Regions from separate parts of the Streptomyces sp. NPDC058664 genome, predicted to be linked through region 1. Evidence: riboswitches for the same ligand, from Rfam matches in the RefSeq annotation. Region 1 holds a riboswitch; each other region holds the start of a gene.

Region 1 (10,572 bases):
GCGGGTGCAGTGCATCCGTCGTCACGCCTGGGGGTGACCTTTGGCCACGGCTACGCAGACGGCTGCGCCTACCCTGATCGGCTCGGTACAGCGGGCGCTGAGACTTCTGGAGGCCGTGTCCTCCCATGAGGGCGGCGCACCGGCCAAACAGCTCGCGCGTGAGACGGGCCTCCCGCTGCCCACCACGTACCACCTGCTCCGCACCCTGACGCACGAGGGCTATCTGCGCCGCGAGAAGGGCGTGTTCGTGCTGGGTGACGCCGCCGTCCGACTGGCCGGCGGCGGAGCTGTGCAGAATCGTCGCATCAAGATCGAGGACTCCCTTGCCCGCTGGCGGGACGAGATCGGTGTGCCGGTCTACTTCGCCCTCTACCGCGAGGGGGAGATCGAGCTCGTCGCCGTCGCCGACACCCCTTCCGCGCCCGCGGTGGAGGAATGGGCCGACTTCCGCGAGACCGCGCACGCCCATGCGATCGGGCAGTGTCTGCTGAGTCAACTCGATCTGAGATCTCGTCAAGACCACCTTGACCGCCATCCGGTGGAAACCATCACTCCGTACACGGTGCGTAATCGCCACGTGCTTTTGGAGCGTTTGGGCGGTTTGGGGCGAATGGAGCCCCTGGTGGAGCGTCAGGAATATGCGCTCGGCACGATCTGTGCCGCGATCCCCATCACCGCGGGCTCCGCGGCGGCCGCCATGGCCATTTCCCTCCCCCTTCACCAGGAAGAACGGTTGCTCCCAGCAGTCGAGCGGCTACGTACGGAGATCGGAAGGCTCTTCAGTTCGCTCGCTTTCTCTATCAGTATCTGAAAAATCACTCCTTGTGATCTGCTAGCGCGTACAGCACGATTGCGTCAAGAGGGCCACGGGGGATCATTCCTGGCCGTTTCGGTCACAGCTTTCAGCAGCCGTTTTTTACACAACTGCTTCATCTACTGCGGGGTACACGATGCGAGAGTCCGTTCAGGCCGAAGTCCTGATGAGCTTCCTCGTCTCCGAGGAGCTCTCCTTCAGGATCCCGGTCGAACTGCGGTATGAGACCCGGGATCCCTACGCGGTGCGGATGACCTTCCACCTTCCCGGGGACGCTCCGGTGACCTGGGCCTTCGGCAGGGAGCTGCTGCTCGACGGGATCAACCGGCCGAGCGGGGACGGCGACGTGCACATCGCCCCGACGGAACCCGAGGGCCTCTCCGACGTCTCGATCCGGCTCCAGGTCGGCGGCGATCGCGCCCTGTTCCGGGCGAGCGCGCCACCGCTGGTCGCCTTCCTCGACCGTACGGACAAACTGGTCCCGCTCGGTCAGGAACGGACACTCGGCGACTTCGAGGACAACCTGGAAGCCGCTCTCGGCCGAATCCTGGCGGAGGAGAGCGCGGGGCCGGCCGCCTGAGCCGACGCCCGCCCCCTCGTACGCCGCACTACTTCGCGCGACGGCGTCGCCCGCCCCGTGCCGCCGTGGGCTTCCGGCTGCCCGTGCCCGGCCGCCCGTCGCCCTCCGTCCGGTCGGCGGAGACCACCAGCGCCGCGAGCGCCGTGGTCACCGGCACGGAGGCGACAAGTCCGATCGACCCCACCAGGGTCCGCACGATCTCCTCGGCGACCAGCTCGCTGTTGGCCACCGTCCCCATGCTGCTCTGCGCGATCGAGAAGAGCAGCAGCAGCGGCAGGGCGGCACCCGCGTAGGCGAGCACCAGGGTGTTCACGACCGAGGCGATGTGGTCGCGCCCGATGCGGATGGCGGCCCGGTACAGCGCGCGCGGACCCATGCCCGGATCGGCCTGGTGCAGCTCCCAGACCGCCGAGGTCTGGGTGACCGTCACGTCGTCGAGCACGCCGAGCGAACCGATGATGATCCCGGCCAGGAGCAGGCCGGACATGTCGATGCTCGGATACAGGCCGTGGATCAGACCGGTGTTGTCGTCGGTATTGCCGCTGAGTGATGCCCAGTCGATGAAGACGGAACCGAGCAGACCGATCAGCAGCAGCGAGATCAGCGTGCCGAGCACCGCGACCGAGGTGCGGGCCGAGAGGCCGTGGCACATGTAGAGCGCGATCAGCATGATCGCGCTCGATCCGACCACCGCCACCACCAGCGGATTCGACCCCTCCAGGATCGCCGGCAGGATGAAGAACGTGAGCACCAGGAAGCTCGCGGCGAGGGCGATGAGCGCCATCACGCCCCGCATCCTGCCGACGAGCACGACGACGAGGGCGAAGATCCCGGCGAGGACCGCCAGCGGGACCTTGCGGTTCACGTCGGTCACCGAATACTGGAGGTCACGCGGGGCGTCGGGGGCGTACGCCACCACCACGCCCTGTCCCTGGTCGAGTTGGCGCGGCGCGTCCGGCTGCACGATCTCGGTGAACGTACGGCCCTTCTCCGGGCCGCTGGTCACCTCGATGGTCGCCTTCTCGCACTGTCCCTGCTGGGCCTCGACCGCCTCGCGCCCCTCCGGGGTGGAGGTGTCCCCGGTCGGCGGGACCTGCGCGGCGTTCACGTCCTTGCAGTCGATCTGCTCGACGGCCACCACCTTGCCCTGCTCGGTCTGCCGGTCGAAGCCGACGCCGGTGCGCTCGTGGGCCGGGGCACCGCCGGGCCACAGCACCGCGAGTCCGACCAGGACGGCCGTGGCGAAGGGGATCAGGACCGCGGCGATGACCTTGCGCAGATGCCGGGACACCGGGGCGGCGGGGCCGTGGCTGTGGCTGTGGCCGTGCCCCTGGCCCGGCCCGTGGGAGGGGCCGGGACCGTGGTCGTGGCCGTGCGGCTCGGGGGTCTGCTGGGGGGAAGTCACCGACCGATCATCGCAAGAACGGCGGGGGCCCACTGTTCAGCACGCCAGGGATGACGCTAGCGTGGTGGCACCTTTGCACACGCGGGAGCTCGGAGCACCGGGCTGAGAGGGCGCTGATCACCGTACGCACGTACGGGAGGAGGCTGCGCCGACCGCCGAACCTGTTACCGGGTAATGCCGGCGTAGGGAGATCGGTCTCATGACCATTCAGGACGCACGCACGCCTGCCTCCGACCAGGACGGCACCTCCGTCGACGGCGAGCGCACGCCGGGCTGGCACAAGGGGTACGTCCAGGGCTCGCGCCCCGACCTCAAGGTGCCTGTCCGTCAGGTACACCTCACCAACGGCAGGGACGTCACGCTGTACGACACGTCCGGCCCGTACACCGACCCCACCGTCGACACCGACGTGCGACGCGGGCTTCCGCCGCTGCGCGAGAACTGGATCATCACGCGCGGCGACACCGAGGAGTACGCGGGCCGCCCGGCCCGCCCCGAGGACGACGGCATCAAGCACACCTCGCCGCGCGGTGGCGGGCTCAAGAACCTCGACGCCGTCTTCCCCGGCCGCCCGCGCCTGCCGCGCAAGGGCCGCGACGGGCAGGCGGTGACCCAGCTCGCGTACGCCCGCCGGGGCGAGATCACCCCGGAGATGGAGTACGTCGCGATCCGCGAGAACGTCTCCCCCGAGGTCGTACGGGAGGAGATCGCCGCGGGCCGCGCGGTGCTCCCGGCGAACGTCAACCACCCGGAGATCGAGCCGATGATCATCGGCAAGCGGTTCCTGGTGAAGGTCAACGCCAACATCGGCAACTCCGCGGTCACCTCCTCCATCGAGGAGGAGGTGGAGAAGATGACCTGGGCGACCAAGTGGGGCGCCGACACGGTCATGGACCTGTCCACCGGCCGCAACATCCACACCACCCGCGAATGGGTGCTGCGCAACTCCCCCGTGCCCATCGGCACCGTGCCGCTCTACCAGGCCCTGGAGAAGGTCGACGGCAGGGCCGAGGACCTGACCTGGGAGATCTACAAGGACACGGTCATCGAACAGGCCGAGCAGGGCGTGGACTACATGACGGTGCACGCCGGCGTGCTCCTGCCGTACGTCCCGCTCACCGCGCGCCGCAAGACCGGCATCGTCTCGCGCGGCGGCTCGATCATGGCCGCCTGGTGTCTCGCGCACCACAAGGAGAACTTCCTCTACACGAACTTCGAGGAGCTCTGCGAGATCCTGGCGGCGTACGACGTCACGTACTCGCTCGGCGACGGTCTGCGCCCCGGCTCGATCGCGGACGCCAACGACGAGGCGCAGTTCGCGGAGCTGCGCACGCTCGGCGAGCTCAACACGATCGCCAAGCGGCACAACGTCCAGACGATGATCGAGGGCCCCGGGCACGTCCCGATGCACAAGATCAAGGAGAACATCGACCTCCAGCAGGAGATCTGCGAGGAGGCGCCGTTCTACACCCTCGGCCCGCTGACCACGGACGTGGCGCCCGCGTACGACCACATCACCTCCGGCATCGGCGCGGCGATGATCGCCTGGTGGGGCACGGCGATGCTCTGCTACGTCACGCCCAAGGAGCACCTGGGCCTGCCGAACCGGGACGACGTGAAGACGGGCGTCATCACGTACAAGATCGCGGCCCACGCGGCGGACCTCGCCAAGGGCCACCCGGGCGCGCAGGAGTGGGACGACGCGCTGTCGGACGCGCGGTTCGAGTTCCGCTGGGAGGACCAGTTCAACCTGGCGCTCGACCCGGACACCGCGCGCGAGTTCCACGACGAGACGCTGCCGGCGGAGCCCGCGAAGACCGCGCACTTCTGCTCGATGTGCGGTCCGAAGTTCTGCTCGATGAAGATCTCGCAGGACATCCGTCGTGAGCACGGCGGTACGCAGCAGGAGATCGAGGCCGGCATGGCGGAGAAGTCCAAGGAGTTCGCCGCGAGCGGCAACCGCGTCTACCTGCCGCTGGCGGACTGACCCGCCCCGGCGCGTGCGCCGGCCCGCGGCCCCGGGGGGAGTCGCGGGCCGGTGGCGTGTCAGGGGTGGGGCGGTGACGGCGGGGCGGCCGGTGGGGCGGTGGCGGCGAGGACGTCGCGGAGGAAGGGGAGGATGCCCCGTTCGAGGAGGGCGCGGCGCCAGGCCTCCCGGGCGCGGGACAGTTCGTCGTCCGGTGCGGCTTCCGTGCTCACCTCGACCGGGCGGTTGCGCAGGGCGGTCAGGAGGAGCCCGACGGCCGCGCAGAGCAGCCCGGCCGCGGCCAGGGCGCCGAACACCAGACCGGCCGTGAGGAGCGTCGCACCGAACGCCACGGTGGGGGCGAGGGTCCGGAGCACGGCGCCGACCAGCAGGAAGATGAAGGCGGCCGCCCCCGCGAGGACGGGCACCATGACGGTGAAGATCGCGACGACGCCGGGGCCGGGGCCGGGACGGTCGGAGGGGACCGGTGTCCGGGCCCCGAGGGCAGCGCGGGTCTCCTCACGGACCTTCACGAAGTGCTCGTACTCGCTCGCCGCCGCGCTGGTCACCAGTGCCGTCGCGTTCAGCGTCAGGGCGCGCAGCTGCGCGAGCGTGAGCCGGGTCCCGGCTCCGGCGAGGTCCGGACGTGCGTGGGCGGAGCTCAGTGCGTCGTCGAGGACCCGCTCGTACTCGGCGCGGTCCTCGGTCAGCAGGTGCGGAGCCACGTTCATGTGCATCCCCCGATGCTCCGTGGGCCCGGGTCAGCCGTGGGGAACGGTGGGTCGGGCAGAAACGGAGGAGAGCCTGCTACGGATGGACCGATGGTATTGCGGCGGTGCCACGCGCTGACAGGGTGTTTCCCGAATTCGCCTTCTCCGGATGCGCAGGGTGACGCCTCAGCGGTCCAGCGGGAGTTGGACGACCAGTAGCTTTCCGGCCATGGTCACTCCGCCGTCCATGGCGATCGCCAGACCGTCCGCGTACACGTGGGGTCCGTCGACGACCGGGCCCGCGCCGTCCTCGCCGTCCTCCCCGCCGACCTGCCCGAGGAGGTACGGGATCGGGCTGTGGCCGTGCACGATCCGGTGGCCGCCGTAGGCGGAGAGCAGCTCCTGGACGGCCTGCGGGCCGCCTTCGTCGCGGAAGGCGAAGCGCTTGGTGAACTTGCGGAAGACGTCCCAGACCTCGTCCGCGTCGTTCCGGTTGAGGATCTCGTGGACCGTGTCGTTGACGTCCTCGATGGTCTCGCCGTATTCGAGGTACGCGGTGGTGTCGGAGTGCAGCAGGAGGTGGTCGTCCTCGCGCACCACGGCGTCGAGCCGGGACATCCACTGGAGGTGGACGTCCTGGAGCCGGTCCATGTCGTGCTTCTGGCCGCCGTTGAGCAGCCAGGCGGCCTGGAAGGTGGCGGTGCCCGCGCCGGAGTTCACCGGCGTGTCGCCGAAGCGCTTGGCGCCGATGAGCAGCAGCTCGTGGTTGCCCATCAGCGCCTTGCAGTAGCCGCCGGCGGCGGCGGCCTCGGCGGAGAGACGCATGACGAGGTCGATGACGCCGATGCCGTCGGGGCCGCGGTCGGTGAAGTCGCCGAGGAACCAGAGGCGGGCGTTGCCCGCGGCCCAGCCGCCGTTCTCGTCGATGAGGCCCTGGGCGCGCAGGGCGGCGACGAGCTCGTCGAGGTAGCCGTGGACGTCGCCGACGACGTAGAGCGGGCCGGGGCCCTCGCCGCTCGCCGGGGCGGGTTCGGCGGCGGTGGCGGGCTCGGAGGCGACCGGGACCTGGACGGTGTCGCCGCGGTTGATGACCGGGAGGTCGCGCTCGGTCGGGGTGTACCCGTCGGGCATCGCGTCCTCGGGGAAGGCGTTGCCGGGGTGGCCGGTGGCGACGGAGACGATGGAGGAACCGGCCGCGGCGGGGTACGCGGGCGCGGGACGGTGCCCCAGGTGGAGGGTCGGCTCGGCGGGCATGGGCGCGGTGGGCGCGGGCGCGGTCTGCCGCGGTGCGGGCGGCGGTGCCGGCGCGTCCTGCGGTGGCGCGGGCGGCGGTGTCGGCGCGGCCTGCGGTGGCGCGGGCGCGGGAGGTTGCTCGGCCGGCGGGGGCACGGGCAGAGGCTCCGCGGTCGTCGGTTCGGTGGCATGGCCCTGTACGGGCACCCGGGCGTACGGCGGTACGCGGAAGTCACGCAATGTCGCCGTGCGCACCACGGGCTCCTGCCCGGCCCCCTGAGTCATGGACCCCTCCACCACCGTCGCGATGCCCTGCACATCGCGGACCGGCCTGGTCGGGGAGGTCCGCGGTGTCGTGCGCCCATCATAGGAATGAGCGTCCTCCTGTGTGACGCACCAGGGGTGGTGAATCCGGGTCCACTCCGGGTTCACCGGTTGTTTCGCCCGAATTGAGAAGGTCCAGTCCAGGGTTGTGGCCGGTTCGGTGGCCGGTTTCGCCGTCCCCGCCCACGGGCAGGGGCGGGAACGGCGAAACCGGCGGGGCGGGGATCAGTCCTTCGCGGGTGAGCGCGGCGGGCTGACCGTCGTACGGGGCGAACGGCGCTGCGAGGAGGTGCGGACGATGAGTTCGGTCGGTATCACCTGCTCGACCGGGCCGTCGGTGTCGTTCCCCTCGATGGCGTCGATGAGGAGCTGGACGACGGCCGTGCCGATCCGGCGTGGTTTGAGCGAGAGCGTCGTGATGGGCGGTTCGGTGGTGGCGTAGACGGTCGACTCGCTGCAACAGACGAGCAGCAGGTCGTCGGGGACACGCAGTCCGTAGCGGCGGGCGGCCGCGAGGAGGTCGGTTCCGTTGGGGTCGAAGAGGCCGTAGACGGCGTCGGGCCGGTCGGGGCGGGCGAGCAGCCGGTCGGCCGCGACGGCGCCCGCGCACGGATCGTGCGCCGGATAGGCCTCGTAGACGGGGTCCTGGCCCACCCGCTCGCACCAGTTGAGGTACGCGGTGGTGGACAGGCGGGTGTAGGTGTCGGTGGTGGTTCCGGTGAGGAGACCGATCCGGCGGGCGCCGGCGGCGGCGAGGTGGTCGAGCAGGTCGAGGACGGCGGCTTCGTGGTCGTTGTCGACCCAGGCGGTGACCGGAAGGGTGCCGGCGGGGCGTCCGTCGGAGACGACGGGCAGGCCCTGGCGGACCAGTTCGGTGACGACCGGGTCGTGGTCGGAGGGGTCGATGACGACGGTGCCGTCGAGGGCGACGTTCGACCAGACGTCATGGCGGGAGGTGGCGGGGAGGATGACCAGGGCGTAGCCCCGGGCGAGCGCTGCCGATGTGGCTGCTCTGGCCATCTCCGCGAAGTAGGCGAATTCGGTGAAGGTGAAAGGTTCATCCCCGTACGTGGTCACGGTCAGGCCGATGAGTCCCGACTTCCCGGTGCGGAGCGTGCGGGCCGCCGCGGACGGGCGGTAGCCCAGCCGGTCGGCGACCTCGCGCACGTGCCGGCGGGTGGCGTCGGGGAGTCGGCCCTTGCCGTTGAGCGCGTCGGAGACAGTCGTGATGGAGACCCCGGCGGCGGCGGCCACGTCCCGGATGCCCGCCCGGCCCTGCCGGCTTCCCCGGGTCTGTGCCCGGCTCACCTGGTGCTTCCCTGCTGCTGTCATGGCGAGCCGATAGTAGGGCGATGGGAGGCCGTTGAGGCGGTCGCATATGCAGGCGTTGACAGGCACGTTTCTGCATGGTCGCAAGAGCTCAATAGGCAATGAATCGAAGGCAGTTGAGGGCTTTTACATGGAACCTGTGGCCATCGAGCCGTGTCGGCCTGGCGTGGGGGCGACGTCTCGAAGAGGTCTCAACTCACCTCTACGGGGGATGCGCGCCACGGCGCTCGCCACCAGCGCACGCCACCCCAGCGCGCGCCCCCTTTCTCGGGCCGCTCCGGGAGGCCGTGTCCACAGCGTGTCCCTCCTGTTGTGCACAGCCCATTCGCGCCGGAGGCGAATCCTCTTAAGGTGAGGAGTATTGGCGGCATGGACGGTCGAGGAGGCCACACAGTGAGCGAGACCAGCGGGACGAGTACGGGCAGCCCGAAGCTGCGCGCCGAGCTGGACGGCGTCCCCACCTACAAGCCGGGCAGGCCGGCGGCCACGGGTGGTCCCGCGGCCTTCAAGCTGTCCTCCAACGAGAATCCGTACCCGCCGCTGCCGGGGGTCATGGAGAGCACGCTGGCCGCCGCCTCGAACTTCAACCGCTACCCGGACCTGGCCTGCACGGGACTGATGGAGGAGCTGGCCGACCGCTTCGGCGTGCCCGTCTCGCACCTCGCCGCGGGGACCGGCTCGGTCGGCGTCGCCCAGTCGCTGCTCCAGTCGACCTCGGGCCCCGGCGACGAGGTCATCTTCGCCTGGCGGTCCTTCGAGGCGTACCCGATCATCACGCAGATCAGCGGTGCCACCTCGGTGCCGGTGCCGCTGACCGAGGGTGATGTGCACGATCTCGACGCGATGGCCGAGGCGATCACCGACCGGACCCGGCTGATCTTCGTCTGCAACCCCAACAACCCCACGGGCACCGCGGTGCGCCGGGCGGAGCTGGAGCGCTTCCTCGACCGGGTGCCCTCCGACGTCCTCGTGGTGATCGACGAGGCGTACCGCGAGTTCGTGCGGGACGCCGACATCCCCGACGGCATCGAGCTGTACCGCGACCGGCCGAACGTCGCCGTGCTGCGCACCTTCTCCAAGGCGTACGGCCTGGCGGGGCTGCGGGTCGGCTTCGCGGTCGCCCACGAGCCGGTGGCGGCGGCGCTGCGCAAGACGGCGGTGCCGTTCGGGGTGAGCCAGCTGGCGCAGGACGCGGCGGTGGCCTCGCTGCGGGCGGAGGACGAGCTGCTCGGCCGGGTCGGCTCGCTGGTGGCCGAGCGCGAGCGGGTCCACGCGGGGCTCGTGGCCCAGGGCTGGACCGTTCCGGACACCCAGGCGAACTTCGTCTGGCTGCGGCTGGGCGAGCGGACGACGGAGTTCGCGGCGGAGTGCGAGCGGCACGGTGTGACGGTCCGGCCGTTCGCGGGCGAGGGCGTGCGCGTGACGATCGGCGAGTGCGAGGCGAACGACCTGTTCCTGAAGGCGGCGGAGGGCTTCCGCAAGGGAAGCTGACCGGCTGCCTCGTCTTCCGACGGGCCGCCTCACCTTCCGGCCCCGGCCCCCGCGAGCATTTCGCTCGCGGGGGCCTTTGCCTTGCTATGCCCCGGGATGTGACTTTGTCCGCTTCCAAGGGACCCCGGTTGACGATACGGATTTCGTATGAGCCATAATAGCTTGTGAATGTGAACGCGTTCACAAGCGCCTCCGGTTCCTCCCCTTATGGGTGGGTTCAATGGGGGCGAACTGCCGATGTGATCGCGGCGATGTAAGGAGAGAACCACGTGGACCTCGCTCTGGCGCCAGAGACGTTGGCGCGCTGGCAGTTCGGCATCACCACCGTCTACCACTTCCTCTTCGTCCCCCTGACGATCTCCCTCGCCGCGCTCACCGCCGGGCTTCAGACCGCCTGGGTGCGGACGGAGAACGAGAAGTACCTCAGGGCGACGAAGTTCTGGGGCAAGCTCTTCCTGATCAACATCGCCATGGGTGTCGTCACCGGCATCGTGCAGGAGTTCCAGTTCGGCATGAACTGGTCCGACTACTCCCGTTTCGTCGGTGACATCTTCGGCGCGCCGCTCGCCTTCGAGGCGCTCATCGCCTTCTTCTTCGAGTCGACCTTCATCGGTCTGTGGATCTTCGGCTGGGACAAGCTCCCGCAGAAGATCCACCTCGCCTGCATATGGATGGTGTCGATCGGCACCATCCTCTCCGCGTACTTCATCCTCGCGGCCA
Region 2 (10,572 bases), on a different contig from region 1:
TCACCGCGGTCGGCCTCGCCATGGCGGGCCCCGGCATCGCCCACGGCTGCGGCCGCCTCCTCCAGGCGGTCAGACCGGGCGCCACCCGGCTGCTCGCCGGCCGCGTCCTGATGGACGAGTCCCGCCGTATCGGCCGGCCCCTCGGCGTGGTGAGCGCGGTGATCTCCGGAACCCTCGCGGCGGCCACGCTGTACGACGCGAACACCGGCTCCGACGCGTTCGGCCCGCTCACCAGCCTGGGCGCCGGCCTGATCCTGGCCTGCACCACGGCCACCCTCCTGACCGCAGCGCTCGAATCCAGGCAGGGCCGCGCCCACACCACCACGGCCCTCCTCCGCATCGGCGCCCCGCCGACGGTGCTGCGCACGGCCGCCCTGCTGCGCGCGGGCGTCCTGCTCGCGGTCTTCCTGCCACTGACCTGGGCGGTCGGGGAACTCGCGGCGCTGCCGCTCACCGGCTGAGACACCAGGGGCGGTACGGCGGCTCCCGTCGTGGGTCCGCCACTCCGCCCCCATCGTGGGCCCATATGGCGACGCTTCCTCCGTCGACGAGGCACCGGAGGCGCTGGAACGCCTCACAAAGACGTAGCCGGTCTCCGCCGCGCGGCGGAGACCGGACCAGCCCCCCGAGCGACGCGCCCGGGGGGCGGCTCCGGGACGCTCGGAGCATGACGCCGAAGAGACGCCTGGCCGACTGGCCGTCCTGGGCCGGTCGCGCCGCCCTCCTCTGGTCCCTGCTGTACGCGACGGGCGCGGCCCTCGCCGCCCTCACCGATCCCGCGTTCGGCTACGCGCTGCTGACCAAGGGGACGGGCACGGCGGCCGAGGCGACCGCGGCCGTGCTGTACGCGGCCACCGCCGTCCTCGCGTACGCCATGCTCCGCCGCCCGGACGCCAGGTGGCTGTCCACGGCGGCGTGGCCGGTCGTCGCGCTCTGTCTGACCTCGGGCTTCGCCGCCCTCCTCAGCCCCCTCCACCTGCTGTTCTTCCTGTCCCGCAACCAGTCGCCGGTCGACTGGGCGGCCCTCGCCAACCAGAGCGCCGCCGTCCTCGGCGCGGTCCTCTGGGGATACGCGGCCCTCGCCCACCGCCGAGGGGCGCTCGGCGCCTGCCCGCACTGCGGCGGACGCGCCCCCGCCCCGGCCGGGCGCTCCCGGACCCGCGCCGGTCTCGTCGCCGTCGCCGCCCTGGTCCCGTACACCGCCCTGAAGACGGCCTGGGCGCTCGGCCTCACCGTCGGCCACACCGGCACCGGCCGCCCCGGCGTCGACCCGGAGTACACCAGCGACCTGGGCATCTGGCTGTACGACCACGGGGTCGACGTCACCGCGGTCCTCGCCGTCCTCGGCATGGTCGTCGCCCTCGCACTGACCCGCCCCTGGGGCCGACGGCTGCCCCGACTGCCGCTGCTCGCGCTCGGCTGGGCCGGGGCGGGCGCGCTCGCCCCCTTCGGGGCGCTCCTCGCCACGCTCGGCGTACTGGCCTGGACGGGCGTGATCGGCTTCGAACCGGCCGACCACGCACCCTGGGTGATCGCCGTCGCCTACGGCGGCTTCTCCTGTTACGGCCTCGCCCTGGCCCGCGCGACCTTCATCCGCCAGCGCTCGGACCGGGCCGCGTGCGGACGGTGCCAGGTCCTGTCCGGCTCCGCATGATCCACCGGGCGGGCCTCAGGTACTGTCCACGCCGGCTCCGGCTCACTTCCGCCAGTAGACGTGGTGCGTCACATTCCCGCTCGGGCTGGGCACGACGTCGACGTGGAACCGGTCGAGCAGCTCGTCGGGCGACTCCCAGAGCCGTGCCCCTGAGCCGAGCTTCACCGGCGCGACGGCGACGTGCAGGGTGTCGACGAGGTCCGCGTCGAGGAACTCCCGGACGGTCGTGGCCCCGCCGCCGAGTCGGACGTCCTTGCCCTTCGCCGCCTCCCGCGCCCGGGCCAGCACCGTGGCCGGATCGGCGTCGACGAAGTGGAACGTCGTGTCCGAGAGGGTGAAGGACGGACGCGGGTGGTGCGTCAGGACGAAGACCGGCGTGTGGAACGGCGGCTCGTCACCCCACCAGCCGCGCCACTCGTGGTCCTGCCAGGGCCCGCGCTGGGGCCCGAACTTGTTGCGGCCCATGATCTCGGCACCGATGTTCCGGGAGAAGTCCCGCGTGAAGTAATCGTCGAGGCCACGGCTGCCCCCGGGGTCGGTGCGGTTGGGCCAGCTCGCCGTGGCACCGGCCCAGGCGAACATCTCCCCGGGATCCGCGTGGCCGAACGGCCGTTCAAGGCTCTGCCCCTCACCGGCACCGAACCCGTCCGACGAGACCATGAAGTTCTGGACTCTGAGCAGCTGACCCATGGCTGTCACTCCTACGTGATCGACGAAGACGGCGACGAACACCATGGAGACTCTCCCGAGGGGAAGAACTCATCGCCCCGCTACGGGGTGTCGTCCCCCAGCACCACCACGTCCTCCGCCCGGAAGGCCACCCCCGTCGCGGCACCCTCCTCCGGGACCTCCCGCAGCGGGAACTCCGCCTCCAGCGGCGGCCCGTCCGCCGGGCGGAGCCGTACGGCCACCCGGCTGCCCCGGAACGTCCGGGACTCCACCGTCCAGACCCGCCCCTCCGCCGTCGGTACGAGCCGTACCCCGCCCGGCCGGACGAGGAGCCGCCGCTCGCCCTGCGGCGAGCCCTCCGGCACCGGGACCTTCCCCCACACCGTGTCCGCGACCGTCCCGCTCACCCGCGCCGCCACCACGTTGTCGAAACCGAGGAAACGGGCCACGAACTCCGAGGTTGGCCGCGACCACACCTCGACGGGCGCGCCCGACTGGGCGACGCGTCCGTCCCGCATGACCACCACCCGGTCCGCGAGCGCGAACGCCTCACCCTGGTCGTGGGTGACCGCGAGGACCGTCGTGCCCAGCCGTCCGAACAGCTGCCGCAGCTCCACGACGAGTCGCTCCCGCAGCCCCCGGTCGAGCTGGCCGAGCGGTTCGTCCAGCATGAGGAGCCTGGGCCGGGGCGCGAGGGCGCGGGCCAGCGCCACCCGCTGCTGCTCGCCGCCGGAGAGCGCGGCGACGGACCGCCGCCCGGCCCCCGGCAGACCGACGAGGTCGAGCAGCTCCGTGACCCGTCCGGTCTGTTCGGCGCGGCCCACCCCCCGCATCCGGAGCCCGAAGGCGACGTTGCCTGCGACGTCCCGCTGCGGGAACAGCTGGTGGTCCTGGAACATCAGGCCGACACCGCGCCGGTGCGTCGGCACCCCGCTCTGGTCGGTGCCGCCGAGCAGCACCCGGCCGCCGTCGAGCCTCTGGAGCCCGGCGACCACCCGCAGCAGCGTGGACTTGCCGCTGCCGCTCGGACCGAGCACGCACACGATCTCGTGGTCGGCGACCTCCAGGTCCACGGCGTCGAGCGCGGCCCGTTCCCCGAACCGTACGGTCGCCCCGTCGAGTCTCAGCATCAGAACTCCCCTGAGGTGCGATCGGTCCGGAGCCGTTCGAGCAGCAGCAGGGACACCGCGCACACCACCATGAGGATCGTCGAGAGGGCCATCGCCTGGCCGTAGTTGAGTTCGCCGGGCCGCCCGAGGAGCCGGGCCACCGCCACCGGCAGCGTCGGGCTGTCGGGCCGGGCGATGAAGACCGTCGCACCGAACTCGCCGATCGAGACGGCGAAGGCGAACCCGGCGGCGATGAGCAGCGCCCGCCGCACCAGCGGCAGGTCCACCTCCCGCCAGGCCCGCCACGGGGACGCGCCGAGCACGGCCGCCGCCTCCCGCAGCCGCTCGTCGACCGCGCGAAGGACCGGCAGCATCGTCCGTACGACGAAGGGGACGCCGACCAGGGCCTGCGCGAGGGGCACGAGGATCCAGTCGGCCCGCAGGTCGAACGGCGGCTCGTCGAGGGTGATGAGGAAGCCGAAGCCGACGGTCACGGCGGACACCCCGAGCGGCAGCATGAGGAGCGCGTCGAAGCCCCGCACGAGCCGCCCGGCCCGCCGGGTCAGAGCGGCCGCCGCGAGTCCGCCGATGACGAGGGCGATCAGGGTGGCGACGACGGCGTACCGGAGCGAGTTCCCGATCGTGTCAAGGAGGGGTACGAGGAAGGTGCCGGAGGGGTCCGGGGTCTGCAGGGCCCGGTAGTAGTCGAGCCCGTATCCGCCGGAGGTCGCGAAGGACCGCTCGACGAGCACGCCGAGGGGCAGCACGATCAGCAGCGCGACGGACAGCAGGACGGCCGCGAACAGCGCCCACTGGCCGGCGCCCCGAGGCGGGCGCGCGTTCTGCTCGGGCGCGACCAGCTTCAGCGCGGTCTCACGCCGGCGGACCGTCCGGGCGTGCACGGCGAGGACGACGCCGACGGCGACGAACTGCACCATCGTGAGGACGGCGGCCGTCGTCAGATCGAAGCGGATGACGGTCTGCCGGTAGATCTCCGTCTCCAGGGTGGAGTACGTGGATCCGCCGAGGATCTGGACGACGGCGAAGGAGCTCGCGGTGAAGAGGAACACCATCAGCGCGGCCGCGGCGACGGACGGGGCGAGCGCCGGCAGGGTCACGGTCCGCCACGCGGTCCAGCGGGACGCGCCGAGGACCCGGGCGGCCTCCTCCTGGCGCGGGTCGAGCTGCGCCCACAGGCCGCCGACGGTCCGTACGACGACGGCGTAGTTGAAGAACACATGGGCGATCAGGATCGCCCAGACGGTGGTGTCGAGCCGGACGCCCCACAGCTCGTCGAGGAGCCCGCCGCGCCCGACGAGCGCCAGGAAGGCCGTGCCGACCATGACGGTCGGCATCACGAAGGGCACGGTGACGACGGCGCGCAGCAGCCCCTTGCCGGGAAAGTCGAAGCGCGCGAAGACGTACGCGCCGGGCAGCGCGATCAGCAGGGTGAGACCGGTGGAGGCGAGTGCCTGCCAGAGCGTGAACCACAGGACGTCGAGAATCTCCGGCCGGCTCAGCGTCTCGCCGAACCGGCCGAACTGCCACGCCCCCTCGACCCGCAGCCCGCGCTCGACGATCGAGAGGACGGGCCAGGCGAAGAAGAGCGCGAAGAAGGCGACGGGCACGACCATCAGGCCGAGCCGCGCCGCGCTTCCCCCGCGGTCGGGGATTACTTCAGGACGAGCGACGACCACTGCTGGATCCACGCGTCACGCTTCTCGGCGATCTTCTCGGGCGCCATGGTCTCCGGCTTGTCGACGACCACACCGTGCTTCGTGAACAGCTCCGGCAGGACGGCGTCCTTCGCGACCGGGTTGACGAACATCTGGAGCGGCATGTCCTCCTGGAACTTCTTCGAGATCAGGAAGTCGATCAGCGCCTTGCCGCCCTCGGGGTTCTTCGCGCCGTTCAGCAGGCCCGCGAACTCGGTCTGCCGGAAGCAGGTGCCGGTGGCGACGCCGGTGGGCGCCACCTTCGGCTGCGGCTCGCCGTACAGGACCTCGACCGGCGGGCTGGAGGCGTACGACACGACGAGCGGCCGGTCGCCCTTGGCCTGCTTGCCGCCGGCCGAGCCGGAGAACTCCTGGTTGTAGGCGAGCTCCCAGCTGTCGACGGTCTTCACGCCGTTGGCCTTGAGCTTCGTCCAGTAGTCCTGCCAGCCGTCGTCGCCGTACTTCGCGGCCGTACCGAGGAGGAAGCCGAGGCCCGGGGAGGACCGCTCCGGGTTCTCGACGACGAGCAGGTTCTTGTACGCGGGCTCCGCCAGGTCGTCGAAGGTCCGCGGCGGAGCCAGCTTCTTGTCGGCGAAGTACTTCTTGTCGTAGTTGACGCAGATGTCACCGGAGTCGACCGGCGTGACCCGGTTCTCCTTGTCGAGGCGGTACTCCGCCGGGACGCGGTCGACGCCCTTCGCCTCGTACGGGACGAAGATCCCGTTGTCGAGGGCGCGGGAGAGCAGGGTGTTGTCGACGCCGAAGAAGACGTCACCCTGAGGGGAGCCCTTGGTCAGGATCTCCTTGTTGACGGCCTCGCCGGCGTCGCCGCTCTTCAGGACCTTGACGGTGAAGCCGGTCTGCTTCGTGAACTCCGCGAGCACCTCCTTGGAGGCGTTGAAGGAGTCGTGGCTGACGAGGGTGACGGTCTTCGGCACGGGCGCGCCGGACTTGCCCGCGGCGTCACGGACGTCGTCCGTGCCACAGGCGGCGAGGGTGGTCATGCCGAGCGCCGCGACGAGCGTGGCGGCGGCGGCCTTCTTGGTGGTCACTGAGATTCCTCCTGGGGTTGACCAGGAAGAGACGCGGCCCTGCCCGCGACCGGCGGAACCGGTCGCGAGCAGGGCGCAACAGCTTGAGTCAACAACCGAACTTCCTACCCAGAATGACCTGGGCAAGGTTCAGAGGGTCTGCGGTCCTACGGTGACCGCACTCTCAGCGCTGTGGCGCTCCCCTGTCGGAATATGGAGATGTGTTCGAGCTCAGAGTACAAGGTCAGCGTTCGGCGGCGGCCAGCTGTCCACAGGCGCCGTCGATCTCCTGGCCCCGGGTGTCCCGGACGGTCACCGGAACGCCGTGGCGCGCGATGGCCTCGACGAAGGCCTTCTCGTCCTCGGGACGGGACGCCGTCCACTTCGAGCCGGGCGTCGGGTTCAGCGGGATCAGGTTGACGTGTACCCGCTTGCCCTTGAGCAGCCGGCCGAGGAGGTCACCGCGCCAGGCCTGGTCGTTGATGTCCCGAATGAGCGCGTACTCGATGGAGATCCGGCGGCCGGACTTCTCCGCGTACTCCCAGGCGGCGTCGAGGACCTCGCGCACCTTCCACTTGGTGTTCACCGGTACGAGGGTGTCGCGCAGCTCGTCGTCCGGGGCGTGCAGCGAGACCGCGAGGCGGCACTTGAAGCCCTCGTCGGCGAACCGCAGCATCGCGGGCACGAGACCGACCGTGGAGACGGTGATCCCGCGCTGCGAGAGCCCGAGCCCGTCCGGCTCGGGGTCGGTGAGCCGCCGGATCGCGCCGACGACCCGCTTGTAGTTGGCGAGCGGCTCGCCCATGCCCATGAAGACGATGTTGGACAGCCGCGCCGGCCCGCCGGGGACCTCGCCGTCGCGCAGGGACCGCATGCCGTCGACGATCTGGTGCACGATCTCGGCGGTCGACAGGTTCCGGTCGAGCCCCGCCTGCCCGGTCGCGCAGAACGGGCAGTTCATCCCGCAGCCGGCCTGGGAGGAGATGCACATGGTCACCCGGTCCGGGTAGCGCATGAGCACCGACTCGACGAGCGTGCCGTCGTGCAGCCGCCACAGGGTCTTACGGGTGGTGTCGTCGTCGCACGAGATGTGCCGCACCACGGACATCAGGTCGGGCAGCAGCTCCCCGGCCAGCTTCTCCCGCGAGGCGGCCGGGATGTCCGTCCACTGGGCGGGGTCGTGCGCGTACCGCGCGAAGTAGTGCTGCGACAGCTGCTTGGCGCGGAAGGGCTTCTCGCCGATCGCGGCGACGGCCTCCTTCCGCTCGGCGGGCGTGAGGTCGGCCAGGTGCCGCGGCGGCTTCTTGGCTCCGCGGGGGGCGACGAAAGTGAGTTCTCCGGGCACTGGACGGGCCACGATCGGGTGTCTCCTCAGACGGCACGAGGTCTGGCCATCCCCGCGAAGGCGGGGACCGCGGCATCGCGATGCCGGAGCCAGGAGACCTCACTGGAACATCCCCGCAGTGGCGAGGACGACGGAAGGGCCCGCGGCGCACGTGCCACGAGCCCTTCCAGAGTACCCGGTGTCCGTCAAGCGGTTCCGACGAACAAAGCCAGCAGCAGCCAGACCACCGGCGCCGTCGGCAGCAGCGAGTCGAGACGGTCCATGATGCCGCCGTGTCCCGGCAGCAGCGTGCCCATGTCCTTGATGCCCAGGTCGCGCTTGATCATCGACTCGCCGAGGTCGCCGAGCGTCGCGCTCGCCGCCACCGCGACACCGAGGACCAGGCCCTGCCACCAGGCACCGTCGTCGATCAGGAACTCCATGCACAGCGCGCCCGCCGCCATCGCGAACGTCACCGCGCCGACCAGGCCCTCGCGGGTCTTGCCGGGACTGATCCGCGGGGCCAGCTTGTGCTTGCCGAAGCGCCAGCCGACCGCGTACGCCCCGGTGTCGCTGACCACGGTCAGGATCAGGAAGGTCAGCACCCGCTGCGCGCCGTCGTCGGCGGTCAGGAGCAGCGCCACGAAGGTCGCGAGGAACGGCACGTAGAACGCGGCGAACACGCCCGCCGTGACGTCCTTCAGATAGCCCTCGGGCGGCTCCGTCATCCGCCACACGAGTACCGCGAGCGCCGTCAGTGCCATCGCCACCCAGGCGCCCTCGGCGCCCCGCACGTAACCGGCGACGACCATCGCCGCACCGCCGACCGCGAGCGGGACCAGCGGAGCCTTGATCGCCTTGCGCTCCTGGAGGCGGGAGGTGAGCTCCCAGAGCCCGACCACCACGGCGACCGCTATCACCCCGATGAACGCCGGCTTCCAGATGAACAGCGAGGCGAAGATGACGGCGCCGAGACCGACCCCGACCCCTATGGCCGCCCCCAGATCGCGCCCCGCGCTCTTCTTCTGCCGTGGCGCCGTCGGCGGCGCGGGCGGCGGAGGCGTGGCGGGGCTGTGCATGGGCTCCTGCGGGTGCTCGTGCGGCGTCTCATCACGGAACAGGGGACCGCTCGGATGAGCGGCCCCCCGGCCGTGACCGTCCTGGAATCCGCCGGCGGGAACGTCGGGCACGATGGGCATGGGCCGAGTCTGCGCCGCCCGGTGCCGATCGTAGGCGGGACCCGCCGGGGCGGGCCCCTGGTCGGGTCCCCCGCGGCCGGAACCGGCCGGGGCACCCCAGGAAGAGTCGTTCATCAGACCTCGAGCAGCTCGGCTTCCTTGTGCTTGAGCAGCTCGTCCACCTGCGCGACGTACTTCGCGGTGGTGTCGTCGAGCTCCTTCTCGGCGCGGCGGCCCTCGTCCTCGCCGACCTCGCCGTCCTTGACGAACTTGTCGATGGTCTCCTTGGCCTTGCGGCGGACCGCGCGGATCGAGATCTTCGAGTCCTCGGCCTTGCTCTTGGCGACCTTGATGTACTCCCGACGGCGCTCCTCGGTCAGCTCGGGGAACACCACCCGGATGATGTTGCCGTCGTTGCTCGGGTTGACGCCGAGGTCCGAGTCCCGGATCGCCTGCTCGATGTTGCGCAGCGCGCTCTTGTCGAACGGGGTCACCACTGCCATCCGCGGCTCCGGAACGGAGAACGACGCGAGCTGGTTGATGGGGGTGATGGCACCGTAGTAGTCCGCCACGATCTTGTTGAACATCGCCGGGTGCGCACGGCCGGTGCGGATCGCGGCGAAGTCCTCCTTGGCGACCACGACGGCCTTCTCCATCTTCTCCTCGGCCTCGAGGAGGGTCTCTTCGATCACCACATGCTCCTGCGTGTCGTCGCGTTGTGTCCTGCACGGTGTACGACCGGCAGGGCTCTGTCCATCCCCTTGCGGGGCGGTTCCCCGGTTCGGGTCAGGCCCGGGTGCCCTGGTCGCTCACGAGCGTGCCGATCTTCTCACCCTTCACCGCGCGAGCGATATTGCCCTCGGTGAGCAGTTCGAAGACGAGGATCGGGAGGTTGTTGTCCCGGCACAGGGTGATGGCGGTGGCGTCGGCGACCTTGAGGTCGCGGGAGAGCACCTCGCCGTACTCCAGCGCGTCGAACTTGACCGCGTCGGGGTTGCTCTTGGGGTCGGAGTCGTAGACGCCGTCCACGCCGTTCTTGCCCATGAGCAGGGCCTCGGCGTCGATCTCCAGCGCACGCTGGGCGGCCGTGGTGTCCGTGGAGAAGTACGGCATGCCCATGCCCGCGCCGAAGATGACCACACGGCCCTTCTCCAGGTGGCGCACGGCGCGCAGCGGGATGTACGGCTCGGCGACCTGGCCCATGGTGATGGCGGTCTGGACGCGCGAGTCGATGCCCTCCTTCTCCAGGAAGTCCTGGAGGGCGAGGCAGTTCATCACCGTGCCGAGCATGCCCATGTAGTCGGAGCGGGCCCGGTCCATGCCGCGCTGCTGGAGCTCGGCGCCACGGAAGAAGTTGCCGCCGCCGATCACCACCGCGATCTCCGCGCCGTCGCGGACGACCGCCGCGATCTCACGCGCGATGGCGTGCACGACGTTCGGGTCGACACCCAGGCCGGTACCGCCGGAGAAGGCCTCTCCGGACAGCTTCAGCATGTAGCGGCCGGCCGTCCTGCCGTTGTTGTCGTCGCCCTGTACGGCGCCCTGGTTCATGGAGATCTCCTCGTGCACATACGAAGGAGGCCATTGCCTTGGGTCCTCGCGGTATCCCGTGTGGCAATGGCCTCCTGTCAGATCTGCGGTCGTCCTGCGCGGGCCTGGACGACTGCTTCAGACCCTACCGGGGTCCGGTGTCCGTCGCGTTCGCGGACGGACTCAGATGCCGACCTTGATGCGGGTGAAGCGCTTCAGGGTGACACCGGCCTCGTCCAGGATCTGCTGGACGGACTTCTTGTTGTCAAGGGCGTACGGCTGACCGAGCAGCGTCGCGTCCTTGAAGAAGCCGTTCACGCGACCCTCGACGATCTTCGGGAGCGCGGCCTCGGGCTTGCCCT
Region 3 (10,572 bases), on a different contig from region 1:
CGGGAGCCTCCGGCGCGGGCAGCCGGTTGGTGTGCAGGACCGGCTGGGGGTCCGCGCCGGCCACCGGCACGGGCCGGGCGATCACGCTGGTCCGGTCCTCGGCGGTGTTCCGGACCCCGGACCGCGCCAGCGGCGGTACGGCGTCCAGCTGCTCCTCGCCGAGCCCGGCGCGGGCGTCCCGGAGGAGCGCGAGCAGGGCGACGGCGTCGTCCGGGCGTACCTCCGGGTCACGGGCCGTGGCCACCGCGACCAGCCCGTCCAGCTCAGGGGCGAGGCCCGGAACGGCGGCCGAGGGGGCGGGCACGTCCGTGTGCAGGTGCTGGTAGAGCACCTGGGCGGGGGTGTCACCGGCATGGGGCTTGCCGCCGGTCAGCATCTCGTACAGGACGACACCGCAGGCGTACACGTCGGCGCGGGTGTCGGCCGTGCCGTGCTCGATCTGCTCCGGCGCGAGGTACGAGACCGTGCCGAGGACCGAGCCGGTGGTGGCCGTCGCCGAGCCCACGGCCCGCACGAGACCGAAGTCGGCGACCTTGACCCGGCCGTCGTCCCCTATCAGGACGTTCTCCGGCTTCATGTCCCTGTGCACGAACCCGGCCCGGTGCGCGGCGCCGAGCGCGGCGAGCACCGGCTCCAGGATGTCGAGCGCGGCCCGGGGCGCGAGGGCGCCGCGCTCGCGCAGGACGTCACGGAGGGTGCAGCCGGCGACGTACTCCATCGCCAGGTAGACGTACGCGCCCTCGGCGCCCTGGTCGAAGACGCCGACGACGTTGGGGTGCGCGAGCCGGGCGACGGACTTCGCCTCGCGGATGAAACGCTCCACGAAGGCGGCGTCGGTCGCGAGGGCGGGGTGCATCACCTTGAGCGCGAGGACGCGGTCGAGGCGGGTGTCGACGGCCCGGTAGACCGTGGCCATCCCGCCGACGGCGATGCGCGCGTCGACGCGGTAGCGGCCGTCGAGCAGCCGCCCGACGAGGGGGTCCTGAAGGGTCGTGTCCACGGCGTCGAGTCTACGAGCCGTGGACGGGGCCCCCGCGCGGTCGCCCCGCTGTTGCAGCGCACCTGTGACGAGCACCGCACGGACCCCGGCCCCGGCCCCGGCCGCGCGCCGTCGCCCGCCGGCCGGGCGTCCGTTCTGGGCCGGGCGCCCGGCCGGGCAGGCGCCCGCTCCGGGCCGGGCGTCAGAAGGCCGGGCGTTCCGGGTCCAGGTGGGGGCGGCCTTCCCGCGGGGACGACGCCTCCGCGAAGTGGCGGCGGGGAATGCGTCCCGCCCGGTGCGCGAGCCGCCCCGCCTCGACCGCGTGCCGCATCGCCGCCGCCATCAGCACCGGCTCCTGCGCCCGCGTCACCGCCGACGCCAGCATCACCGCCGCGCACCCCAGCTCCATCGCGAGCGCCGCGTCGGACGCCGTGCCCGCGCCCGCGTCGAGGATCACCGGCACCCCGGCCCGTTCCGTGATCAGCTGGAAGTTGTGCGGGTTGCGGATGCCGAGGCCCGAGCCGATCGGTGAGCCGAGCGGCATGATCGCCGCGCATCCCACGTCCTCCAGCTTCCGCGCGAGGACCGGGTCGTCGTTGGTGTAGGGGAGGACGGTGAACCCGTCGTCCACCAGGGTCTCGGCCGCGGCGAGGAGCTCCTCCCCGTCCGGCAGCAGGGTCCGCTCGTCGGCGACGACCTCCAGCTTGATCCAGTCGGTGCCGAGCGCCTCCCGTGCGAGCCGGGCGGTCAGCACCGCCTCGCCGGCGGTGAAGCAGCCCGCGGTGTTGGGCAGGACCCGGATGCCGAGCCGTTCGAGGACGGAGAGGACCGAGCCCTGGACGGTCGGGTCCAGGCGCCGCATGGCGACCGTCGTCAGTTCCGTACCGCCGGCGATCAGCGAGCGCTCCAGGACGTCGAGGCTGGGCGCCCCGCCGGTTCCCATGATCAGGCGCGAGGAGAACTCCGCACCGCCGAGGGTGAACACGTCGTCGGACATCGCGCTCAGCCTCCCTGCACCGCGGTGAGGACCTCGACCCGGTCGCCCTCGGCGAGCGGCGTCGCCGCCCACTCGCCGCGCGGCACGACCGTCTCGTTGAGGGCGGCGGCCACCCCGGAGCGGGCCGTGGTCAGGGTGGCGACGAGGGAGTCGAGGGTGAGGGGGCCGGAGAGCTCGCGCGGCTCTCCGTTCACGGACACGTTCATGCGGGCTGCTCCTGACGTACGGGAGGGGCGGGGGAGAAACGGCGGGGGGTGAAGGGGCGCGCCTCGTCGGGGAGGACGCCCGTGGTGAGCACCTCGGCCATGACGTCGCCGGTGACGGGGGTGAGCAGGACCCCGTTGCGGTAGTGGCCGGTGGCCAGGTGGAGGCCGGGGAGGGCGGTGGGGCCGAGCAGCGGCGCGTTGTCGGGGGACGCGGGGCGGAGCCCCGCCAGGGTCTCGGTGAGCGGCAGCTCGGTGAGGCCGGGGACGAGTTCGTGGGCGTCGCGCAGCAGCTCGTACACCCCGCCCGCCGTCACCGTGGTGTCCCAGCCCAGCTCCTCGCTGGTGGCGCCGACGACGAGCTCGCCGTTCTCGCGGGGCACCAGGTAGACGTGGCTGCCCCGGACGACGGCCCGGACGGTCCGGGAGAGGAAGGGGGCGTACGCGGCCGGCACCCGCAGCCGCAGCACCTGGCCCTTCACGGGGCGGACGGGCGGCAGCACCTCGTCCGGCACGCCCGCGAGCCGCCCGCTCAGGCTTCCGGCGGCGAGGACGACCTGGTCGGCCGTCAGTTCCCCGCCGTCGGCGAGCACGGCACCGCGCGCCCGGTCCCGTACCACCGTCAGGCTCCGCGCGAGGGCGTGGTGGAAGACCACCCCGGCCCGTTCGCAGGCGACGAGGAGCGCGGCGGCCAGCCGGCGCGGGTCGACCTGGTGGTCGCCGTCCACCCGCAGCCCGCCGCGCACCCCCGGGGCCAGCATGGGTTCGAGGCGGCGGCACTCGCGGCCGCTGAGCCACTCCGACGTGAGCCCGCAGCGGGTCTGGAGGGCGTGGAGTTCGCGCAGGTGGGCCCGGTCGTCGGCGTCGAGGGCGACGGCGAGGGTGCCGCAGGCGCGGTAGCCGACGTCGTGACCGGTGGCTTCCTCGAGTTCGGCGACGAACGCGGGATAGCGCGCGGCGGAGGCGAGGTTGAGCCCGAGCAGGGTCTCCTCGCCGTAGTGGAGTTCGGTGACGGCGGCGAGCATCCCGGCCGCGACCCGCGCGGCACCGCCGCCGGGATCCGGGTCGACGACGGCGGTGCGCAGTCCGCGCCGCGCGGCCCGCCAGGCCGTCACCAGGCCGATGATGCCGCCTCCGACGACGAGGACGTCGGACACGCCGGACATTCCGGAGACGTCGTCGGCGCCGGAGATGCCGGGGACGTCCACGGCATCGGAGACTTCTGGGACATCGGAGACTTCGGAAGAACGCATGGGCGTCCAGCCCCTCCCTTCGCCGGCATGACCCGGATCAGGTTCGTACGGTCGGAGGCCGTCCCAGCCTCCCTCTCAGCCCGGTGCGTCCGGGCTCCCGCGAGTGCTTTACGTCCGCCAGACTAACCGCAGGCCTTTCCGGGGCCCAGGCCCCTCCCTTCCTGACGGTTCGTCAGATGCGTAAGGTGGTCGGGTGAGCGAGCAGAAGCAGGCCCAGCAGCATGTCGTGATCGTCGGCGCCGGGATGGCGGGTGTGCAGACCGCCGTGGCCCTGCGCGAACAGGGCTTCACCGGCCCCGTGACCCTCATCGGGGCCGAGCCCCACCAGCCCTACGACCGGCCCCCGCTCTCCAAGGCCGTCCTCCTCGGCAAGGCCGAGGACTCCGCCTTCGACGTCGACTTCGAGGAGCTGGACGTCGAACTCCGTCTCGGCCTCGACGTCACCGGACTCCGCGCCGCCGACCACGAGATCGACACCGAGGCGGGACCCGTCGGCTACGACACCCTGGTCGTCGCCACCGGCGCCCAGCCGGTCACCCTGCCCGGCGCCGAGGGCGTCCCCGGCGTCCACCTGCTGCGGACCCTCGACGACGCCGTACGCCTCGGGCCCGTCCTGGAGCGCCGTCACACCGTCGTGGTCGTCGGAGCCGGATGGATCGGCGCCGAGTTCGCCACCGCCGCACGCGAGGCGGGCTGCGCCGTCACCGTCGTCGAGGCCGCCGACCGCCCCCTCGCCGGCGCCCTGCCCGCCGAGGTCACCACCCCCATGGCCGAGTGGTACGGGGCCAACGGCGCCGAACTCCTCACCCACGCGCGCGTGGCCACCGTCGAACCCGGCCGGGTCCTCCTCGCCGACGGCCGTGAACTCCCCGCCGAGGCCGTCGTCGTCGGCATCGGCGCCCGGCCGGCCACCGGCTGGCTCGCCGGCTCCGGCATCGCCCTCGACCCGAGCGGCGCCGTCACCGCCGACGAGCGGCTGCGCACCTCCCTGCCCGACGTGTACGCCGTCGGCGACTGCGCCTCCTTCCCCTCCGCCCGCTACGGCGAACGCCTCCTCGTCCACCACTGGGACAACGCGCTCCAGGGCCCCCGCACGGTCGCCGCGACGATCACCGGGGCCGCCGACGCGCCGTACGACCCCGTCCCGTACTTCTGGTCCGAGCAGTTCGGCCGCTTCGTCCAGTACGCCGGGCACCACGCGGACGCCGACGAACTGCTGTGGCGCGGCGACCCGGCGGAGGAGGCCTGGTCCGTGCTCTGGCTGCGCGCCGGGGTGCCGGTCGCCCTCCTCGCCGTCGGGCGCCCCCGCGACCTCGCCCAGGGCCGCAAGCTCATCGAGACGGCCACCCCCGTCGACCCCGCGCGCGCGTCCGACCCGTCCGTACCCCTGAAGGCGGCGGTCCGGTAGGGCCCGAGTACCGGCTGTCGGTCCGGGATGGCAGGCTTGTCCTGTGACCGAGATTGACGTAAAGATCGATGCGCTCGTCCCCGCCTGGCTCTACGTGCCCGACATCGCGGAGATGCTCGATGTCGAGGTGACGCGCGTGCGGCAGCTGATCAAGGAAGGTCAGCTCATCGCCGTGCGCCGTGGAGAGAACAACGCCCTGCAGATTCCCGCCGCCTTCATCCAGGGCGACAAGATCGTCAAGGGCCTCGTCGGGCTCCTGACCGTGCTGCGGGACGACGGCTTCACCGACGAGGAGATGCTGGAGTGGCTCTTCACTCCGGACGAGAGCCTGCCGGGCACGCCCGCGCAGGCGCTCAACGAGAACCGCGGCACGGAGGTGAAGCGCCGCGCCCAGGCGCTCGCCCTCTGAGGCGCGTACGCACGAAGACACCACCAAGCGGGTGTCGCGGCGACCGGCCCCTCGCGGGGGCGGCCGCCGCGGCGCCGGCGACACCGACGGGGAAATCCGCCCCGTCGGCGACACCGACGGGGGAGTCACCCCGCCGGCGACACCTACGGGGGGACCCACCCATGCCCACGCCTCGTGAGCGGCTCGCCGACGCCCGCCTCTACCTGTGCACCGACGCCCGGAAGCGCCAGGGCGACCTGCCCGCCTTCCTCGACGCCGTGCTCTCCTCCGGCGTGGACATCGTGCAGCTCCGAGACAAGGGCATGGAGGCCGGTGAGGAGCTGGAGCACCTCGCCGTCCTCGCCGACGCCGCCCGCCGGCACGGCAAGCTCCTCGCGGTGAACGACCGGGCCGACGTCGCCCACGCCATCGGCTCCGACGTCCTCCACCTGGGCCAGGGCGACCTGCCCGTGCCCGCCGCCCGCGCGATCCTCGGCGGCGGTGACGACGTGCTGATCGGCCGTTCCTGCCACGCCGAGAGCGAGGTGGCCGCGGCCGCCGTCGAGCCGGGTGTGGACTACTTCTGCACCGGGCCCTGCTGGCCCACCCCCACCAAGCCCGGACGGTACGCGCCGGGTCTCGGACTCGTGCGGTACGCGGCCGGCCTGGCCCAGGACCGCCCCTGGTTCGCCATCGGCGGCATCGACGAGACCAACCTCGACGAGGTCCTGGACGCGGGCGCGCGCCGGATCGTCGTCGTCCGGGCGATCACCGAGGCCGACGACCCGGCCGCCGCGACCGCCGCCCTCGCCAAGCGGGTCAGGGAGCGCGCGGGGGTCTGAGGGCATCCCCGAGGCGTCTTCACGGCGACGCGGGCCCCCGAAGCGCCTTCCGCGGCGGTGTCCGAAAAGGTGTCCAGCACTCGGACGCGGTGTACACGGCGCCGCGCACCGCGTCTAACCTGCCGGTATGGCCCTTGGTACCGCTTCCGTCCGCTCGGACCGCGCCCGCACGGTCCGCGAGATCCTCGCTTCCGGCGGCACGTCGTACTCCTTCGAGTTCTACGCGCCCCGGACCGAGAAGGGCGAACAGGGCCTCTGGAACGCGATGCGACGGGTCGAGGCCGTCGGCCCCAGCTTCGTCTCCGTGACCTACGGCGCCGGCGGCTCCACCCGCGGCGGCACCGTGAAGGCCACCCAGAAGATCGCCTCCGACACCACCCTCACCCCGGTCGCCCACCTCACGGCCGTCGACCACTCGGTCGCCGAGCTGCGCAACGTCCTCGGCCAGTACGCCGACGCCGGCATCCGCAACATGCTGGCGCTGCGCGGCGACCCGGCCGGCGACCCCCTGGGCGAGTGGGTCGAGCACCCCGAGGGCGTCCGGTACGCCGCCGACCTCGTCCGGCTGATCAAGGAGTCGGGCGACTTCTGCGTGGGCGTCGCCGCCTTCCCGGAGATGCACCCCCGCTCCACCGACTGGGACACGGACATCCGGCACTTCGTGGACAAGTGCCGCGCGGGCGCCGACTACGCGATCACCCAGATGTTCTTCGACCCGGAGAACTACCTGCGGCTCCGCGACAGCGTCGCGAAGGCGGGCTGCGAGACCCCGATCATCCCCGAGGTCATGCCCGTCGTGAACGTGAAGACCCTCGGCCGACTGCCCCAGCTGAGCAACGCGGCCTTCCCCGACGACGTGAAAGAGCGCATCCTCGCCGTCAAGGACGATCCCGCCGCTGTACGCTCCATCGGTATCGAGTTCGCGACGGAGTTCTGCGCGCGGTTGCTCTCCGAGGGCGTCCCCGGACTGCACTTCATCACGCTGAACAGCTCCACCGCGACGCTCGAGATCTACGAGAATCTCGGACTGCACCAGCAGTCGTGACCGGTCGTACCCGCCCCGACCCGCGGCGGTGACCGTGGAGAGGGGCGGCGGGGCATGGGGTGGACGGTCCTCTACATCGCGTTCGGAGTGGTCGCACTGTGGCTGCTGGGGGAGGTGCTCCTCCAGTACAAGGCGCGGCTGCGCTGGCGGGTGCTCGCCTTCTGCGGCTTCCTCGGTGTGGTCGCGGGCGTACTGCTGTCCCTGGTGGCGGTGATCATCGCCGGGGCGGTCGCCTTCGCCGTCGGCCAGACCTATGTGACGCTCTCCTTCCGCCGGGGCTTCTCCACCGGCTGGGCGATCGGCGGCAATCCCGGCGCGAGCCGTCGTCGCAGGGCCGGCGCTCCTGAGCAGGCCGGGCCCACCCTCGAGGTCACCGAGCTCTCCTACGAGGGCCAGGACGCCTACGCCGGGCAGGGCACCGCCTACGCGGACCAGGACGCCGCGTACGCCGGGCGGGGCGACGCCGGTGAGCAGCACGCGGCGGAGACCACCGCGGTCTACGAGCCCCTGCCGATGCCCGACGACACCGGCCAGTACGGGGTCTACGACACGGGCCGGGACCAGGGCCACGGCGCCGGACAGGACCCCGCCCACACCGGCTACGAGACGGGTTACGGCACGGGGTACGACCCCTACGCGCCGGCCCACGAGCAGCAGCCCGCCTACGACTACGGCGCCGCCGGGCAGCAGCAGTACGCCGCCTACTCCGATCCGTACATCGGTCCGGGCACGGACGGCCAGCAGTACGGGTCCTACTACGGCGATCCGTACGCCCCCTCGTACACCTACGACACGCCGCCCGGCGGCGTCTGGGTCCCGCAGCAGCGCGACACCGAGCAGGCCCCCCAGCCGCCGCAGCAGCAGCCGGGGGCCCCGGGCCCGTACGGCTACGAGCCGCACCCGGACGACCAGCAGCAGTACCGGTACTGAGTGTGACCGCGGGGCCGTCGGCGCGTCGCGCCGACGGACCCACGCACTCACCGCGAGCCGCGGAAGTCCGCGCCCTCCACGATGAACCCCGCCACCAGCGCGCCCGACATGCCCGCGTGGGCCAGCCCGCCGCCCGGGTGGGACCAGCCGCCCGCGAACCAGAGGCCCGGCAGCGGGGAGCGGTTGTCGGCCGGGAGCAGCAGACCCCCGGCCCCGGCGAGCGCGGGCCCCGGGACCTCGGCGGCGCCGGTGTCCCGCCGGACGTCCTCCGGCGTACGGACGTGCCGCCACAGCAGCCGCTCCCGGAGCCCCGGCACCGCGTGTCCGGCAGCCTCGACCATCCGCCCGGCGAAGGCTTCCCATTCCTGCTCCCCGGACGTCCTGACGGTCGCCGTGACCGTCACCGACTCGTGGTCCGCGTCGGGACGCAGCGCCGGATCGTCCGGGCGCAGCACCGTCACCGTCGGCCGCCCGCCGCTCTCGTGCACGACGGTGCGGTGGACCGCCCCCGACTCGCGGGGTCCGCGCAGCGCCAGAAGGACCGTCACCCTGCTCGTGCCGTTCGTCTGGTGGCGCGGCCGCTCGTCGCCGTCTCCGCCCCCGACGACGTGATCGCGGTAGAGCGCGGGCACCGGGGCTCCGGAGACGACGTGGTCGGCCTCGGCGGTCCCGCCGCCCGCGAGCCGCACGCCCACCGCCCGGCCGTCCTTCACCAGGACGTTTTCCACGGGCGTGTCGAAGACGAACTCGACACGCCGCTTCCGGCACCGCTCGTACACCGCGTCGGCGAGCGCCCGCAGCCCCCCGCCCACGTACCAGCTGCCGAAGGTCTGCTCCATGTACGGCAGGACGGCGGCCGAGGCCGGGGCGGTCGCCGGGTCGAAGCCGTACGCCCACGCGTACGCGTCGAGCAGGGCGGCGAGCCGGGGGTCGCGCAGCTCCCGCGACCCGATCCGCGCGAGCGTCGTCGTCGGGCGTCGCAACACGCCCGGCTTCAGGGCCGGGTACGGCTCACGGGCCAGCGGCGCGGGGTCGGCCGGCTGCGGCTCCTCGAGGAGCGGGCGGCGGGTCCGGTCCCAGGCCTCGCGGGCGCGGACGAGGAAGTCGCCCCAGCGCTCGCCCGCCCCCGCGCCGAGCGCCGCGTCCAGGGCGGCGACCGTGCCGGCCCGTGAGGCGTTCGGCAGGTCCACGCGGGTGCCGTCGGCGAAGACATGACGGCTCGCCGGGTCGACCTGCGTCAGCGCGACGCACTCCTCCAGGGGCTCCTTGCCGGTCTTCACGAACAGGTCCCGGTACACGGCGGGCAGATGCAGCAGCCCGGGCCCCGTGTCGAAGGCGAAGCCGTCCCGTTCGAAGCGGCCGACCGCGCCGCCGTACGTCGCGCCCCGCTCGTACACCGTCACCCGGTGGCCCGCCACGGCCAGCCGGGCCGCCGCCGCCATGGCGCCGAGTCCCGCGCCGATCACCACAATCCGTGCCATGCCGGCGACTTTATCCGGCCGCTCCGACAGCACCGGAATCCCGGTCGGACGTCCGGTCCGGCATCCGGGGCACGCCGGTCAGAAGTGCTCGGACCCGTCGTCGGACGGCGGCCGCGACCGGATCCCGGCCGTCACGTCGGCGAGCCTTCTCTCCTCACGGCGCTGGGACCTGCGGCGCAGGAAGCGGCGGATCCGTTTCGCCAGGAGGACCAGTATCGCCAGACCGAGGGCGAGCAGCACGGCCGCGATGACCGCCGCCGCCACCGGATGGAAGACCGCGAAGGTGATGATCGCCGCCACCCCGAGGTCCTCCGCCAGGCTCAGCGCGACGTTGGAGAACGGCTCGGGCGACGAGTTGACCGCCATCCTCGTCCCCGCCTTGACGAAGTGGCTCAGCAAGGCCGTCGAACCGCCGACCGCGCCCGCCGCGAGCTCGGGCAGCGAACCGTTCTGCCCGGCGAGCAGGGCGCCGACGACGGCCCCCGAAACCGGCCGGATCACCGTGTGGACGGAGTCCCATATCGAGTCGACGTACGGGATCTTGTCCGCCACCGCCTCGCACAGGAAGAGCACACCGGCGACGACGAGGACATCGGTGCGCTGCAAGGACTCGGGCACCTCGTCGGTGAGCCCGGTCGCGCCGAAGACGCCGAACAGCAGGATCACCGCGTACGCGTTGATCCCGCTCGCCCAGCCGCTGGTGAACACCAGGGGGAGTACGGACACGCCCGCGATCGTAACCAGGACTGAGTACCCGTACCTAGAGGGCGAGATGAGTAGGCGCGCGGATGGGCACCGGGGGGCCCGGACGGAAGAGTGGAGCTCACGGAAGGGGCGCGGCTCCGGCACCGCCGGCACGGGGCTGCGGAACGGGCCGCGCACCTGCCGGCACGGGGGTGCGGGAAAGAGACCGGTGCGGCGAGGCTCGGGGGGATCGAGCCTCGCCGCACCGGTCGTTTCGTGATCTGCGCGCGCGTGCCACCGCGCGGGACCTCGCCTCGCGCGCGTGCCGCCGTCCCTACCGGCCGCCCACCCGGCCGTGCAGC

What was found. A riboswitch is a leader RNA that binds a small molecule or an ion and turns the genes downstream of it on or off. The one in region 1 is predicted to bind thiamine pyrophosphate.
Region 2: another riboswitch for thiamine pyrophosphate. It lies ahead of ACFWUY_RS20170 (thiamine ABC transporter substrate binding subunit); the one in region 1 lies ahead of thiC (phosphomethylpyrimidine synthase ThiC).
Region 3: another riboswitch for thiamine pyrophosphate. It lies ahead of thiO (glycine oxidase ThiO); the one in region 1 lies ahead of thiC (phosphomethylpyrimidine synthase ThiC).

The regions. Positions count from the first base shown of each region.
Region 1 is NZ_JBHXRW010000003.1:236,999-247,570, reverse strand. Features, by position in the region: gene ACFWUY_RS04255 (IclR family transcriptional regulator) at 41-811, shown strand; gene ACFWUY_RS04250 (SsgA family sporulation/cell division regulator) at 951-1,394, shown strand; gene ACFWUY_RS04245 (YibE/F family protein) at 1,423-2,799, opposite strand; TPP riboswitch at 2,871-3,005, shown strand; gene thiC (phosphomethylpyrimidine synthase ThiC) at 2,999-4,786, shown strand; gene ACFWUY_RS04235 (hypothetical protein) at 4,846-5,502, opposite strand; gene ACFWUY_RS04230 (metallophosphoesterase) at 5,662-6,993, opposite strand; gene ACFWUY_RS04225 (LacI family DNA-binding transcriptional regulator) at 7,258-8,364, opposite strand; gene hisC (histidinol-phosphate transaminase) at 8,755-9,852, shown strand; gene ACFWUY_RS04215 (cytochrome ubiquinol oxidase subunit I) at 10,122-10,572, shown strand, end outside.
Region 2 is NZ_JBHXRW010000023.1:62,308-72,879, reverse strand. Features, by position in the region: gene ACFWUY_RS20195 (hypothetical protein) at 1-461, shown strand, start outside; gene ACFWUY_RS20190 (hypothetical protein) at 668-1,654, shown strand; gene ACFWUY_RS20185 (dihydrofolate reductase family protein) at 1,697-2,344, opposite strand; gene ACFWUY_RS20180 (ABC transporter ATP-binding protein) at 2,425-3,453, opposite strand; gene ACFWUY_RS20175 (ABC transporter permease) at 3,453-5,066, opposite strand; gene ACFWUY_RS20170 (thiamine ABC transporter substrate binding subunit) at 5,105-6,151, opposite strand; TPP riboswitch at 6,283-6,393, opposite strand; gene rlmN (23S rRNA (adenine(2503)-C(2))-methyltransferase RlmN) at 6,423-7,535, opposite strand; gene ACFWUY_RS20160 (phosphatidate cytidylyltransferase) at 7,709-8,815, opposite strand; gene frr (ribosome recycling factor) at 8,815-9,372, opposite strand; gene pyrH (UMP kinase) at 9,467-10,231, opposite strand; gene tsf (translation elongation factor Ts) at 10,394-10,572, opposite strand, start outside.
Region 3 is NZ_JBHXRW010000002.1:181,510-192,081, reverse strand. Features, by position in the region: gene pknB (Stk1 family PASTA domain-containing Ser/Thr kinase) at 1-1,000, opposite strand, end outside; gene ACFWUY_RS02565 (thiazole synthase) at 1,182-1,976, opposite strand; gene thiS (sulfur carrier protein ThiS) at 1,982-2,182, opposite strand; gene thiO (glycine oxidase ThiO) at 2,179-3,345, opposite strand; TPP riboswitch at 3,430-3,543, opposite strand; gene ACFWUY_RS02550 (NAD(P)/FAD-dependent oxidoreductase) at 3,626-4,840, shown strand; gene ACFWUY_RS02545 (Rv2175c family DNA-binding protein) at 4,884-5,249, shown strand; gene thiE (thiamine phosphate synthase) at 5,411-6,070, shown strand; gene metF (methylenetetrahydrofolate reductase [NAD(P)H]) at 6,198-7,115, shown strand; gene ACFWUY_RS02530 (hypothetical protein) at 7,170-8,045, shown strand; gene ACFWUY_RS02525 (phytoene desaturase family protein) at 8,093-9,526, opposite strand; gene ACFWUY_RS02520 (DUF4126 domain-containing protein) at 9,605-10,252, opposite strand; gene ACFWUY_RS02515 (TetR/AcrR family transcriptional regulator) at 10,545-10,572, opposite strand, start outside.